2 regions of the Bradyrhizobium sp. MV1.5 genome follow, and region 2 is predicted to be linked to the other one. Evidence: riboswitches for the same ligand, from Rfam matches in the RefSeq annotation. Region 2 holds a riboswitch; the other holds the start of a gene.
What was found. Region 2 has a riboswitch for cobalamin ahead of AC0L2J_RS06575 (TonB-dependent receptor). Riboswitches for the same ligand answer to the same signal wherever they lie in the genome.
Positions count from the first base shown of each region.

Region 1: linked by a shared signal. The riboswitch ahead of metE (5-methyltetrahydropteroyltriglutamate--homocysteine S-methyltransferase) and the one ahead of AC0L2J_RS06575 (TonB-dependent receptor) in region 2 are both predicted to bind cobalamin.

Region 1 covers NZ_JBVVPL010000011.1:54,985-62,491, forward strand. The annotation lists gene AC0L2J_RS13305 (iron-sulfur cluster-binding protein) at 60-284, shown strand; gene AC0L2J_RS13310 (cytochrome-c peroxidase) at 683-1,750, shown strand; gene metE (5-methyltetrahydropteroyltriglutamate--homocysteine S-methyltransferase) at 2,563-4,878, opposite strand; cobalamin riboswitch at 4,978-5,177, opposite strand; gene AC0L2J_RS13320 (4Fe-4S binding protein) at 5,967-6,170, opposite strand; gene AC0L2J_RS13325 (EAL domain-containing response regulator) at 6,751-7,507, opposite strand, start outside.
Region 2 covers NZ_JBVVPL010000005.1:41,997-49,503, forward strand. The annotation lists gene AC0L2J_RS06565 (hydantoinase/oxoprolinase family protein) at 1-575, opposite strand, end outside; gene AC0L2J_RS06570 (PepSY domain-containing protein) at 1,035-2,462, opposite strand; gene AC0L2J_RS06575 (TonB-dependent receptor) at 2,474-4,831, opposite strand; cobalamin riboswitch at 4,949-5,150, opposite strand; gene AC0L2J_RS06580 (histidine phosphatase family protein) at 5,223-5,795, shown strand; gene cobT (nicotinate-nucleotide--dimethylbenzimidazole phosphoribosyltransferase) at 5,796-6,848, opposite strand; gene cobF (precorrin-6A synthase (deacetylating)) at 6,864-7,507, opposite strand, start outside.

The DNA.
Region 1 (7,507 bases), on a different contig from region 2:
AATCGTGAACAATGCGCACCTCCGGGCGCCTCTCAGTGTCTCGCCCAGCTGCGTAGGTCTTGTTACCGCCGTTCCCGCGTGCGGCCGGCAAGCTAACAAGCGAACCTCACCACAAAAGTATCTACGATCACGCCGGGCCTGGCGCTTGTGGCATCTGTGACACTGAATGTAGTGATCACACCAAGACATCAGACTTTGTTTGTTCGTCCGGACCCGTTCTACAACTAAATCAGCAACTTGCATCTCGGACGCAACTGGCATCGCAGTTGCTAATTGTCCAATGACACCGTGAGCGCTGAGCGCGGCCAGCGGAGTAAGACGGATACATCAACTTTGCGGGAGCGTATTGGCCACCCAATCGCCCGATGGAGCACCGATGCGGCCACCGGACAGCTTACTGCTTGCGGTACACTTGTTGTTGTCAGATCGACCATCACGCCGAACGTTGAGGCGCTAGGCTGATCAACCAACAGAAAGGCCGCGATCTAAGCTCAAAGCGAACTCGCGAATCACGTAAGCCCCTCAAGCCCGTGCGTGAACGCCGGCGGCCAGCTGCAAAAGTCGCACATTTTGATGCAGCCTCGCTTCAGATGATCCGCTGCATGCTGCGCCGGACCGTCGAGGAACGCGTGGCATCGCTTTCGACGGTTTCCTTGTTTAACAATCAGAACTAATGAGGCGTATGAACATGTCAATCCCGGAGCTTCGCCTTGTCGCTGAAGCATCTATTTTAGCTATTGGGCTGCTGATGTCGTCAGGAGCTAACGCCGACGATGATGTGATGAGAAACGCCAAGCAGATCTTCCATCCAATACCCTCGGCCATTCCTGCAGTAAAAGACAATCCAGTGACGCATGGAAAGGTCGAGCTTGGCAAGATGCTGTTCTTCGATCCGCGGCTATCGGCGAGCGGAATCATTAGCTGCAATACGTGCCACAATCTCGGCACCGGCGGAGTCGATGCCGGTCCGACCTCCGTTGGTCACGGCTGGAAGGTCGGCCTGCGCCGGGCCCCAACTGTCTACAACGCAGTGTTCAATGCGGCGCAATTTTGGGACGGACGCGCCGCGGACCTCAAGGCGCAAGCCACCGGCCCTGTGCAGGCGAGTGCCGAAATGAATGCGTCTCCAGATCATGTGCTCGGTATCTTGAACTCAATGCCCAGCTACGTCGTCTTGTTCAAGAACGCTTTTCCGAACGAAGCGAGACCGGTCACCTTTGAAAATTTTGCGAAGGCGATCGAGGCTTTTGAAGCGACTCTCATTACACCTGCGGCTCCATTCGATCAGTATCTGGAGGGCAATACACGTGCTCTCGATGATCAGCAGAAGTCAGGGTTGGCACTGTTTATGGCGAAGGGATGCTCCTCTTGCCACAATGGAATCAATCTCGGTGGACAGGCCTACTTCCCGTTCGGGGTGATGAAAAAGCCGGACGCAAGCGTGCTTCCGGACGCCGATAAGGGCCGATTCGCGGTTACCAGGGCGGCTGGCGACGAATATGTCTTCCGCGCGGCGCCATTGCGGAACGTCGCGTTGCGAGCCCCTTACTTCCATTCGGGCCAGGTTTGGAGCCTGAAGCAAGCTGTTGCCCTAATGAGTGACATCCAGCTCGGCGCCAAGCTTAGCGATGGGGAGGAAAACGACATCGTCGCATTTCTGAATTCGCTGACCGGTCGGCTGCCTAGGATCGAATATCCGGTACTACCAACGCGTACCAACACGACACCAAAGCCTTCAATAGACAGATAGCCTTAGCAGCACCGGCGTCATTCCCTGATGAAGAGCAACAGAGGCGACGCAAGAAACCGGCCTCCCCGCAATGACGTCTAAATGAATGATGCTGTGCTGTCACTCATCACCACGCATACATAAAAATGCCCGGCCTCGAGGGGAGGCCGGGCAGAAGTCACGCAGGAGCAACGCTGCTTTCCGCATCGCACCAGCTTTCGTCGGTAGGGAGGACTACCGGCGACCGATTTACGGCGAGGGCACTCGCCGTCAAAACAAGAAGCGGATATCGCTCCGCGCAACTTAGCGAGCCGCTTGCTTTCCGCTTCTGTCGGAAAGTTCAAGACTTGCCACCACTTGCCAGCTGTCCGGTTGGCAAGGGGAGCCTTGATGGAGCTGGGATCCATCACGCAGGCGGTTTGGCCGCCGTGTCCTGAAACTCAAGCGTCAGTTTGCCGTCACGCGGGAGCATTTGGCAACGCGCCCAACGCCAGCAAATCTTCCCGAAGCCCGCGCCAACGCGCCAATTACGTATGAAATTCCGGAAGGGCGGTAAAATAGATTGTTGTGATGGGACGCATCCACGCGATGGATAAATGAAGCGATAGGACCGTGGTTCGCGTCGAGCGTAAGTGACTTGGAATATGTCACCGGTAAGGCCGGCATGCTGTCGTCCGTCGGATTCGAGCTTGTCGCCGGCTGTGTGGGATCACCTCCGCCGAAGCAGACCGGCAGTCGCAAGCGCTGGAAGCTTTGGGAGTTCGCAAGATATCGCGACCTCCCAACGCGCGTGGATCTTATTCACAAATACGTTGGCGACACGCTGCGTACGATCATGCCTCACCCCGCAACTCGCGTGCGGCGGCCACCATATTGACGAGCGCGGGACGCACCTCTTCCCACCTTCGAGTTTTCAGTCCGCAGTCGGGATTGATCCAGAGCTGCCGATCGGAAACCCGCTGCCGCGCCAACACAATCAGCTGCTTGATCTCGGCTGCTGCGGGAATGCGCGGTGAATGAATGTCATAGACGCCCGGCCCAATTTCATTAGGATAATTGTAGCTCTTGAAAGCGTCGAGCAATTCCATTTTGGAGCGCGACGCCTCGATTGAAATGACGTCGGCATCCATTGCTGCGATCGCATCGATGATTTCGTTAAACTCGGAATAGCACATGTGCGTATGGATCTGAGTTCCGTCAGCGACAGCGGAGGAGCAAACACGGAAACTGTCCACTGCCCAATCGAGATAGTCCTTCCACTGCGATTTGCGCAGTGGCAATCCCTCCCGCAACGCAGCCTCGTCGATCTGGATCATGGTCGCTCCAGCCGCCTCAAGGTCGATGACCTCGTCTCGGATCGCGAGAGCGATCTGTCGGCATGTCTCGCTCCGCGGGATGTCGTCACGGACAAACGACCAGTTCAGGATCGTCACCGGTCCGGTCAGCATAGCCTTGACGGGTTTTTTGGTCAGAGACTGCGCATGTCGCCACCATTTAACGGTCATGGGCTTCGGGCGGGAGACATCTCCAAACAGGATAGGAGGACGAACGCACCGCGAGCCATAAGACTGAACCCAGCCGTGCTTGGTGAATGCGAAACCCAACAGCTGCTCGCCAAAGTATTGAACCATGTCATTGCGCTCGAACTCACCGTGTACGAGCACGTCCAGGCCGATATCTTCCTGCCAATGCACGGTATGGGCTGTCTCCGCTTTCAGAAGCTGCTCGTACTGCGTGTCATTCAGCGCTCCCCGCGCATGAGCTGCACGCGCATTGCGGACGTCCGCCGTTTGCGGGAAGGATCCGATGGTTGTGGTTGGAAACATCGGCAATGCGAAGGCGACGCGTTGGACGTCGGCGCGCTGGGTGAACGCACTGCGACGGCGACGCATGCTATCGTCGATCGCGGCCATTCGTCCGGCGACGTTCGCACTGTGGATCTTCGGCGATGTTTCGCGGGTGACGGATGCATCCTCTGAGAGCGTGAGTTCATCGGCCACGTCGGCAGCATGGCCAGCCAGCGCTTTGCCCAAAATCGAAAGCTCCTTGATCTTCTGCACTGAGAACGCCAACCACGTCTTCAGATTGGGATCGAGATCGATCTCTAGTTCAATATCGGTCGGAACATGAAGCAGCGAGCAGGAGGGGGCAATCTGAACACGGTCCCTGCCCAGTTTTTTGACCATAGGAGCAAGTTGGTCGAGTAGCGCCGGCAGATTAGAGCGCCACACGTTGCGACCATCAACGACACCGAGCGAGACCACTAGATCTCTACCTGCTCTGGCGACAATCGCGTCCAACTGGTAAGGTGCACGAACCAGGTCGACATGAACCCCGGCAACGGGCAAGGCCAATACTGTTTCAAGATTGTCGCCGACAGCCCCGAAGTATGTGGCCAGCATGATTTTAAGCGCCGGCACGGCCTTAGCGAAATGAGCATAGGCCCGGCGGACAGCGGCCCGAGATGCTTCGTCGACGTCCATCACTAGGCATGGCTCGTCGAGCTGAACCCATTCAGCGCCGCGCGAGGCTAGTTCGCGGAGAACATCGACATAGACGGGGAGGAGTCGATCAAGCAGCGACAGCGGATTGAATGCGGGATTTACGCTTTTGCCGAGCTTCAGGAAAGTGACTGGGCCCACTAGGACGGGCCGCGTCTGATAACCGAGGCTTCTTGCCTCCTCATATTCCTCGATCGGCTTCCGAGAGGCATACTTAAAGATCTGATCCTGGTGAAATTCCGGCACCATGTAGTGGTAGTTCGTATCGAACCACTTCGTCATCTCCTGTGCGGCTACGCCGGGCCCATGCTGAGCGTGACCACCGTCTTGAGCGCCACGCGCCATGGTGAAGTAGGTTTTGAGCGACACAGGACCTTCGTTCCAGCCGTAAATGTCGGGAATCGCGCCGACCATTAGGCTGGTATCGAGCACATGGTCGTAGAGCGAGAAGTCATTCGAAGGAATGACGGTCGCACCGCGGGATTTTTGCCGTGCCCAATTAGCGGCACGAAGTCCACTCCCCGCCTCGAGGAGCTCGGCTTCGCTAGATTTTCCCGCCCAGTAGCTCTCGAGCGCGAATTTGAGTTCGCGTCGTGGGCCGATGCGTGACGTCCCCAGTGTGGCAACGGGAAGCGAAAGGATTGACATAGCTTAGACCCCATGTTGGGGCAAAGGCCATGGCGGACGCAGACAGCGAACATCGCGTGAGCGACAACTGCTTGGCGCACACCGGGACGCCCCGCCCGTGGACGATATCTTGTCGAGGCAGGTCTCCTGGCTCACGGGTCGTCGCTGCTGTCCGGCCTTCCCGAAGCCGCATGGCTTCAGTGACTTCGTTGGACAGCGGCTCGCCGCTTACAGTTGCGGGGGCAGCGCCGGCATTGCACCGGCTTCCCTCTTAGCTCCGGATCAAACGAAATCCGGAGACCGCGACGGCTTGGATTATGCGCACGAGGATCGATGCGTCAACCTACCGATTCTCGCTGCGACATTGCCCAAGCGATTACGAGCGCACTAGGCAGGTAAGACGGTCTTGCTCGCGGCCTAGTGAACACGCCCGGATCTGTGGAGGCTCCGCTTTTGAAATGCATTCGCTCCCCGCTCGCGTAACGGTTGAGCTCCACCACCGGAACGAACCCGGGCGGCTTTCGGTATCTGTGTGATCGCGAGGAGGCGACCTTTTCCGTCAGCAGCTTTTCGAACCTGCGCGTCAGGAAGGTGCGATCATCCTCGGCCGGCATCCGTTTGGTCACAGCCCACGAGGCTCCCTAGACATTTCGAAAGCCGGATTGCTCCAGGACCGAACGGATGATCAGGTCGGCTCCTTGGTGTTCGGCGGGCCCGCGACCAGGCACGAGGTCGTCCGCCTCCGTGAGGTTGGCCAAGATGATCCTTCTCGGTGCACTAGGTGTTCACGTGCTCAGCGACTTTTGCGCCGGCTTCGATGCGTCCGTGGCCGCTCGACGCCGGGTCTGCCTCGCCTCGACTCGCCACCAGCGACGATAGGCCGTAACGCGGCCACTGAGCATCGAGGGCCTTGTCCTTGTTCGTGACAAATTCGACGGTGTCCTCCGACAGAGCCCTTTGAGGGGTTCCTCGGCGTCGCTCAGCGTCTTAAGCTCATAACGATGTTAATCGACCTCGATGCGCCCCATGCGGTCGTGGTCTCCTCAAGGTCCCACATCTACAACTTCGTTCGCGAAATCGAGCGATGAGGCCTTTTGGTCGCGGGCTGCCTATCCTGTCTTGGACGGGACACAGGTGTCAGGGACCGGACAGACCACCGCGCATTGCGGCGTGTCGCAATGGCCCTCGCACTCCGTACATTTTTTGGCATCGATAACGTAAATGTCACGCTTCAGACTGATCGCCGCGTTGGGACACTCGAACTCACATGCGCCACAAACGGTGCATTGCGAAGCGACGATCTTGTAAGCCATGCCTTCCGACTCCTTAGGCGAGCGATGCCATGGGCGATCCCTTTCAAATGCCGTGCCAAACGCAGACGCGCTCAATGTTGGGCAATTTGCCCAATTCGGCTGTCCCGGGTCTGAGACCATGTTGCGTCTGCGACAGCAACAGGTCGCTTCAATTTCAGGCTATGAGCCATCGGGCCCTCTTGCGAGAGTCAGTCGCGCCTTGAAGCTGGAAGCGTCCGTCGGTTTGTTTGGCACGTCAGCGCGGGGGCAAGCGAGGCTGACGCTTCCTCCACCGGCGGCGACAAAACCCGCGAACGGACGCAGGTCTACGTCGGATCTCGGCAAACCTCCGGTCACACACCCCGACTGGAGGTTTGTGCAAGCCTCGCTCATGGCTGCAACGCTAGCTGCGCGGAGGACTCGCTGGAGGCTTGCCAAAACGGGCTTGTGGTATAACAAGCTTCGGAGGGAAATGAAGTGGCGGCGGGACGAGCGACACTGGCCTTGCAGACCGACTGAATTGCACTCAGCCTCATGCCTGGTGCCGAGTAGGCATGGCGGTGCTCGCGAGCGTCGCTTGGCCGCACTCAGCCACTCGCAACTATTTTGGACGAGCTGGAGCAGGGTTGAAAGATGACTGTGCAAATTGCTTCAGTGGCATGGCTTTTCCGAACAGATGGCCCTGCGCAAGGTCGAAGCCGAGTTCGGCCACAGCGATTAGGTCAGCCTGGCTCTCCACACCTTCGGCGACGGTGCGCACATTGTACTCTTTGGCTAGATCGACGATATGGCGGCACACCGTTCGCTTGAGGGGCCCATTCGCGCAGCCGCCGACGAACTGACGATCTACTTTCAATTTCATGAACGGGAATTTTGTCATCCCCATCAGCTGCGGCCAATTGGCACCGACATTGTCGATTGCAAGGCCAATGTTGTGAAAGCGAACCTCACGCGCAACCTCGACCAGGAGATCTAGGTTCTGGATCGCTTCCACGCTCTCGATTTCAATCGTCAACCCGCCGAAAGCGGCGTGCGACGGCATGCGCCGACAGAGATCGCGTACCGCCTGCGGGTCAATCAGGAATGCTGCCGGGAGATTGATGGAGAGATCGATCGAAGTTTGCTGCTCCAGAAGATACTGCCAATCCTTGATCGCGCGGTCGATCACGAACTGCGACAAGTTCCTAAAATGCGGATCGTGAGATTCCGGGATGAAATAGGCCGGTGGAACAACGCCCCAGGTCGGGTGCCGCATTCGCACATGAGCCTCGGCGCCGCGGCGGCTAAGGGTACACGCGTCAAACTTCGGCTCATACCAGAGCTCAAGCCAGCCAGCGTGTAAGGCTTCTCCGACATGG
Region 2 (7,507 bases):
TGCGACAGCGAGACGTGGGCGACGACGCCCTTGAGCCGCTCGCCGAGCATTTTCTCGTGCACGGGATTGGCATAGGCGTGAAGCAGCGCGACCGCGACGCTCTGAACTCCGGTCCCCTTGAGCCAGGCCACCAGGCGCTCGATCTCCGCGTCATCCAGCGCCTTCAGCACCCGGCCCTCGTGATCGAGGCGCTCGGCGAGGCCAAAACATCGTTCGGGCGGCACCAGCGACGGCGATTTCGGCGGGACGTCGAGACGATAGAGATCGCGGCGGCGATAGCGGGCGATCTCCAGCACGTCGGCAAAGCCTTGGGTCGCCACCAGCGCCACTTTCGGCAGACGTCCTTCGACGATGGCGTTGGTCACGCGCGTGGTGCCGTGGACGAAGCGCTTGACCTCGCTCTTGCGCAGGCCCACCGCCTCGATCGCCTCCAGCATCGCCTGAACCGGAGCTTGAGGTCGCGACGGCACTTTCGCGATCCGCGCCTCCGCGGGGGAGTGTCGGATCGCGATGATGTCGGTGAAGGTGCCGCCGATATCGGTGCCGACTTCCCAGTGGTTTTCGTCGGTGCTCATGTGGCGTCAGCTACGGACGACGTTCGAACCGGACGCGGGGCCCTTCCCGTCCTTCGCGAAGTTCAATCCCAAGCCCAGAGCGCTCATCATCATCCCCTGTCATGCCACCGCTTGCGAGCGTGCGACAGAGCGATGGCCTCGGGATAGGGCCGGAGTTGTCGCAACGCACAGGACCGGCCCGCAACCGGCGCGACGCGCCGAGGCACTTTTTAGTGCAGCGCTGCCCGCATGGAGAGCACGTCAGTGTGGATCGTTCCACCCAGGATAAGTGCAGCGCACACGAGTTTTCCAGGGCGAAAAGCCACATCCGTTGCACTGCAATCCACGCGCGGCGCAAATACTGTCTAATTTGCAGGCGATCGACCGGCGCTCCGGGCCATGCGATTGCTTATGAGCTATGCATGCCAGTCGGCTCAGCCTCTCTTTATTGTACGATCAGTAAGCGGTGGTTTTGCCCGCTCAACGCCTCGCGACGAGGCGGCGCCAGCCGATGGCAATGCCCGTGATGGAGAACAGAAAGCCGAGGGCGCAGAGCCCGACGACCAAACCGTCGCGCAGCAACGGGCGCGCGACGAGGGCGGGAAAATCCAGCGTGTGCAGCGCGCCGTAGAGCCAGCGATAGACCCGCCGCGACGAATCCAGCCTTTGCAGCAAATTGCCGTCGGCGCCGTCGATGTCGAACCAGAGGTCGCCGCAGTACGAGCGGTAGACCGGGGCACCCGGAACGGTGGACTGCGCGGGATAGTTGTCGTTGTCGGCAAGTACGGACGGTACGCCGCAGCCGGCCGCGAGACGCGCGGTCGGCCTCTCGACCTCCTGCACATCCAGAGATCCCGTCGCCCCATCGCGGGGCGCATCCCCTGCCTTAATCAAGGTCTGAGCGGCAAGAGCGGTGCGATCCCGCCGATAGAGATTGCCGTTGAAGGCAAACCATTCGATCTCACGGGCCGACGGCGACACAGGCTGCCGATCGAGCGATGGGGCAGCCGTCCAATTCGGTGAAGCGTTCATCACGCTGGATTCAGCCGAGGTCAATTGCCCACGCGAGAACAGCCGCCCGTGATCCATCGAGAGCCAGCCACTGAAAATCCAGGTCAGCACAAACACCATCGCCGCGAGGCCGATGAGATGATGCAGCGCATGCCAGCCACGATAGGGCGAGCCGATCAGACCGCATCGAGGTTTGATCCGCGCGAGGCCGAGCACAGCGCCCAACAATGCTGCGATCAGGGCCAGCAGCGACAAGGTCCAGACCACGCGATCCCACAGCGACCAATTACTTCGCAGGACTGTCGGATAGATCCAGTGCAGCACGCTGCCGACGAGATTCCAGGTCCGCTCGCTGCGCGTCGTATCCAGAACGATCTCGCCGGTGAGCGAGGAGACATAGACCTCCGTTGCGGCGGCGTCGCCCAGGGCAACTCGAAACAGGGGCCGATGGCGGTCAAAGCCGTTTGGCACGCTCCATTGGTCATAGTCCGCGCGCGCGACGATCGCGGCTTGCGCGGCATCCAGCCCACGGCTGCGTGCGTGGTCTCGCGCGATGGCCAGCGCGACCTCGGAAGACGAGACCGACGCATCGGCCCCATCGGAGGCGCGGACTGCGCCCGCGCGCGACGGCCCCGCGACGACATAGACCGGTCCGTTGCTGCGCTGGATCAGGCGAACGCGCGTCGCATCCGCGATGCCGCTCGCGGCAACGGCATCGGCGACCGCAATCCTGGTCTCAGCGCTAGCCAGCGGCACGAGCCCGGCAAAGCGTTCAGATTCCGTCAGGGAGGGAAACGGAACGAAGTGCATCACGATCCCCGTCGCGAACCACATCGCGAACAGCAGGCAGAACGCGATCCCGAGCCATCGATGCAGCAGGACGATCGCGCGCATCATCGATCAGCGTCCTACCACTTGAACGCGGCCGAAATTTCATAGGTCCTAGGCGCGCCCAGCAGGATCTGGTCGGGATAGAACGGATCGCCCCAGATCGCGTAACGCTTGTCGGCGATGTTGCGCACCCGGAAGGTCAGGCGGGCCTGGTCGACCGCGTTGAACACGGTCTTGGGGATGTCGACGAAGGCGTAGACATCGGCCACGGTGTAGGCCTTCAGCGTCACGGTGTTGGCATCGGTGTTGTAGCGGTCGCCGACATGGCGGCCGGTGATGCCGAGCTCGACCGCCCAGGGCGTGAAGAAACGGTACGACGCGCCGGCATTGGCGACGACGCGCGGCACGTTCGGCGGCGTGTTGCCGGCGAACGAGCCGCCGACAAAATCGTAGTCGGCGTAGCGCGCATCGACATAGGCGATGTTGCCCCAGAGACGCAGAGGCTCGATCGGACGCACGGACGCGGCAAGCTCGACGCCCTTCGATTCCTGCCGTCCGGCAAGATTGAGCTGCATGCCGCCGGCCGCGGCATAGACGTTCTTGCGCAGGATGTCGTAGGCCGAGAACGACCACTCCGCCCGGTTGTCCCAGAACAGATGCTTGACGCCGGTCTCATAGGTGCGCGCGGTGGTCAGGTTGAGCGGATCGGTCGGATTGAGCAGGAAGATGTTGTTGGCTGCGATGTCGGCGCCGGTCGCATATTGGCTGAAGAAGGTCAGGCCCGGAACGGCTTCCCACGTATAGCCGATACGGCCGGTGGTCGGGGCCCACGATTGCGAGAACGGGAAGTTCGCCTTCTCCAGACCGAACTTGTCGGTCGAATTGCGGTCGAGCCCAATATGCTCGACACGCAGGCCACCAACCAGTGCAAAGCTGCGCGTGAGCTTCAGCCGGTCCTCGAATGACAGCGCCTCATTGTCGATGCGCGCGGTCTGCTGCTGAATAGTGAGCAGGCCGTAGTAGCCGCGGGGCGGATCGACCAGTGGAACGGAATCGCCGGGGAAATTTGCGGCGCCCGGCCTCACGAAATCAAGATAGCTCGAGGACAGCGTCGTGACCAAGCGGTTGTCAAAGCCGGCGATATTCGCATCCCAGATCAGGTCGGTGATGTTGCCGACCAGGCGTTGGCTGTGCGCGACATAGAAGCGCTCACGGTCCACCAGGTTCGTACCGGAATTGAACGCCTCGATCTCATTGTTGAACCACGTGCGCTCTGCGCCGTAACCATAGGCCTGGCTTTTCAGCGTCAGGTCGGGCGCCAGCTTCAGCTCGAAACCGCCGCGCAGCCAGACCTCCTGTGCGACGTTGCGATTGTCGAGAACGTTGTAGTTGGTGTTGAAGGTGCGGTCATCGATCGTGACCGCACCGAGATTGGTTTTGTTGTAGTTCGAGATGTAATTGCCGGACACGATCCCCGTCGTCGCATGCGAGCCACTGAAGGCAATCGGCACCAGCGGCGCGCCCCAATAGGCCTTCGAGCGGTCCTCGCGGTACTCGATCGCGCCCCAGACCTTGAGACTGTCGGAGATGCGGTAATTGAGCTGGCCCGACACGTCGAGCGTCTTGGTGTTGGTGTCGTCGGCAAAGCCGTTGAGCGAGGAACGGCTGACGTCGAAGCGATAGTCCAGCCCCTGCACATTGGTGCTGCCGCCCGAGCCGTAATGCGCCCGGAACGAATTGAGCGAGTCCCAGGAGAAATCCGCCTCATTGCGGATCGGACCGGTGTGCGGCTGCTTGGTGACGAAGTTGATCGCGCCGCCGGCGGCGCCCTCGCCCGACATCAGCGATGCCGGCCCCTTCAGGAATTCGACAGCCTCCAGATTGGCCGTGTCGGTGATCCGCGAGGTCATGTTCTGCGGACCGATCTTGATGCCGTTGTAGAGTGTGTTGATCTGGCTGTTGGTGAAGCCGCGCATCGAGAAAGCCGAGGGTTCAGCCGGATTGTCGCCGGCTGTGACGCCGACTGCTCCCTGGGCGACGTCGGACACGGTGCGATAGCCCTGCTCGCGCATGGTTGCGGCCGAGATCACTTCCACGGTCGCGGGCGTTTCGCGCACGGTCAGGCCGAGGCGCGAGGCGCTCTCGGCGACGGCATTGGTATTGAGCGGCGTCTGCGCAACCGCGGTCGGCACGATAGGCTTCGGCGTGACAGATGCGGGCGCTGGCCTGCGCGCCGCTGCGCGGCGTGGGCCCTGCACGTCTCGTGCGGCCGGGCTGGCCTGCCTACGGGATTGTGGCGCCGAGACCTCGACGGGCGGCAGTGGCTCGCGGGCCTGCTGCGCCAAGGCCGCTGGCATGTCGATGGCGACAAAAGATGTGAGCGCCGCGGATGCGAGCAGGAGCGCGCGCGGTCGTACAATGCGAACGGGAGACACGGTCTTGGACCTCGGTATGACGTCAGTGGCACGTCACAGCGAACCAAGGTCCCATCTTCCGGCTCATAAGCCTTCCGATGAAGCCGAATGTCTGTACTCCCCGACCGACATCTTCGCGTGTGACCACGGCTGACGGCAGGTCTCCTGGCTCGCGGGTCAGTACCTTGCATCGCCTTCCCGGGACCGAGACACCCAGTGGCACGTGACGCAAGATTCGCCGCTTACAGTTGCGGGGGCAGCCACGGCATTGGGGACAACGTCCCCGCACCGCATTCCCTTTTCATCCCCTCTCGGGGAAACCGTCGCGAGCATCTAGGATTACGATCCAGACAGAGTCAATGTGCCAGTTGCGGCGTTATCGCCACAACGACCAGTTTCCTTGGAGATAAGCATGGAAGGCGAGACCTTCCTCTGGCTGATACGGCACGCGCCCGTCGATGGCGTCACGGGGACGATCCATGCAGCCGACGCGCCGGCCGATCTCGGCGCTCGCGCGCAGCTGGAGGCGCTGCGGCAGCGCCTGCCGCGGGACGCCGCGAGCTATGCGAGCCCTTCGCGGCGCACGGTCGAGACGGCTCGCGCGCTGGGGCGCGAGCCGCTGCAGGTGGACGAATTCAGCGAGCAAGACTTTGGCGAGTGGACCGGCCGTCGGCATGACGAGCTCGCCGCGACCGGTGGCGAGGCCTATGCACGGTTCTGGAGCGATCCGGCGCGCGGACGGCCGCCGGGCGGCGAAAGCTTTGAGGATCAAGTCGCGCGGGTCCGGCTGGGTCTGTCGAAGATCGGCGCCGGGGCCGCAACGCTCGTCGTGCATTCCGGCACGATCCGCGCGGCGCTGTGCATCGCGCTGGATCTGACGCCACAAGCGGCGCTGCGCTTTGTGATCGATCCGCTGTCGCTGACGCGGATCGACCGGCTCGCGACCGGCTGGCGCGTCGTCTGCGTCAATCAACCGATGATTTGATCAGGCCGGACGATCAGGCACATTGGCCTGCGCAAAGGTCGCCATGCCGTTGTGGAGCGCACAGGCCGACCGCACCAGCGGCAGCGCGATGGCCGCGCCCGATCCTTCGCCGAGCCTGAGATCGAGGCTGATCAGCGGTTGCACGTTGAGCGCGCGAAGCACCAGCCGATGCCCCTGCTCGGCGGACTGATGCGAGGCCAGCAGGAACGGCTGGCACGACGGGTTGAGCCGCGCCGCCGCCAGCGCCGCGACCGACACGATGAAGCCGTCGATCAACACGGGGATGTGGCGCTGCGCTGCTGCGATAACTGCACCGCAGATGGCCGCGATCTCGAGGCCGCCGACGGCGCACAGGATCTTTTCGGGCGAAGCGCCCGCAATGCCATGGCGTGCGATCGCAGCGTCGATCACCCGCGCCTTGTGCACACGGCCGGCCGCGTCGATGCCGGTGCCGCTGCCCGCGATCTCTTCCGCGCTCACGCCGAGCAAGCTCGCCGCAATCGCCGCCGATGTCGTGGTGTTGCCGATGCCCATCTCGCCGAAGATCAGAAGATCGGGCTGCCCGGCCTGCGCGCGCGTCACCGCACGTCGTCCGGCTTCGAACGCAAATGCCAGCTCTGTGGGGCTGAGCGCAGCTTCGACGCTGAAATCGCGCGTGCCGCTGCGCGGCTTGTCGGTCACGATCCCAGCCATCTCCTCCTGCGCCAGCGTGCCGGTGTCGACGACCTCCAGGCTGGAGCCCAGCTCACGCGCGAGCACCGAAATCGCAGCGCCGCCGGAGGCAAAATTCGCCAGCATCGCGATGGTCACTTCTTGCGGATAGGCCGAAACGCCCTGCGCGACGATGCCGTGATCGCCGGCGAAGATGATGATCGGCACCCGCGCCGCGCGCGGTTGCTCCGTTGCTTGCAGGCCCGCAAGCTCGATCGCGAGCTGCTCGAGCCGGCCGAGCGCGCCGGTCGGTTTCGTCAGTTGCGCCTGCCGCGCCACCGCCGCCTCGCGGTGGACTGCGGAGATATCCGGGCATTGTTGGGTGACCCATTCGGGGAGCATGCTGCCTCGCTTGCCTCACGGCCTGCGCTTGAGGATGTAACTGTCCATGATCCAGCCGTGCCGCTCGCGCGCCTCTTGCCGCACGGCGACGATACGCGGGCCGATCTCGGCCAGCGCGCCGGACATGATAATCTGATCGGGCAGGCCGAGATAGGCCCCCCACCAGATGTGCAGGTCCGCCGGATCAAGCGACTGGAACGCCGTGCCGCCATCGAGCATCACCACCACGGTATCGACACCTTGCGGCCAGCCGCCCTCGCGCAAGCGACGTCCCGTCGTGACCAGAAAGGGCTCGCCGATATCGTTGAGCGGCAGCGCATGCGCCGCACACAGCGCCTGGATCGAGGTGATGCCGGGCACAACCTCGATCTTTGGCGAGGGATTGAGCCGCCGCGCAATGCGCAGCGAAGAATCATAAAGCGAGGGATCGCCCCAGATCAGCAGCGCGACCTTGCCTTTGCCTTCGAGATGATCTGCGATCGTCTGCGACCAGACAGCGGCCACGGCATCGTGCCAATCGTCCACGCCCTTGCGATAGTCCGCTTCAGCGGCGTCGCGCACAGGCAGATCGAACTCGGCGATACGTGTCTTGTCGCTGGCGAGCACATCCGCGCAGATCGTCCGCCTGAGATCGGCGAGGTCGGACTTGGCCGTCCCTT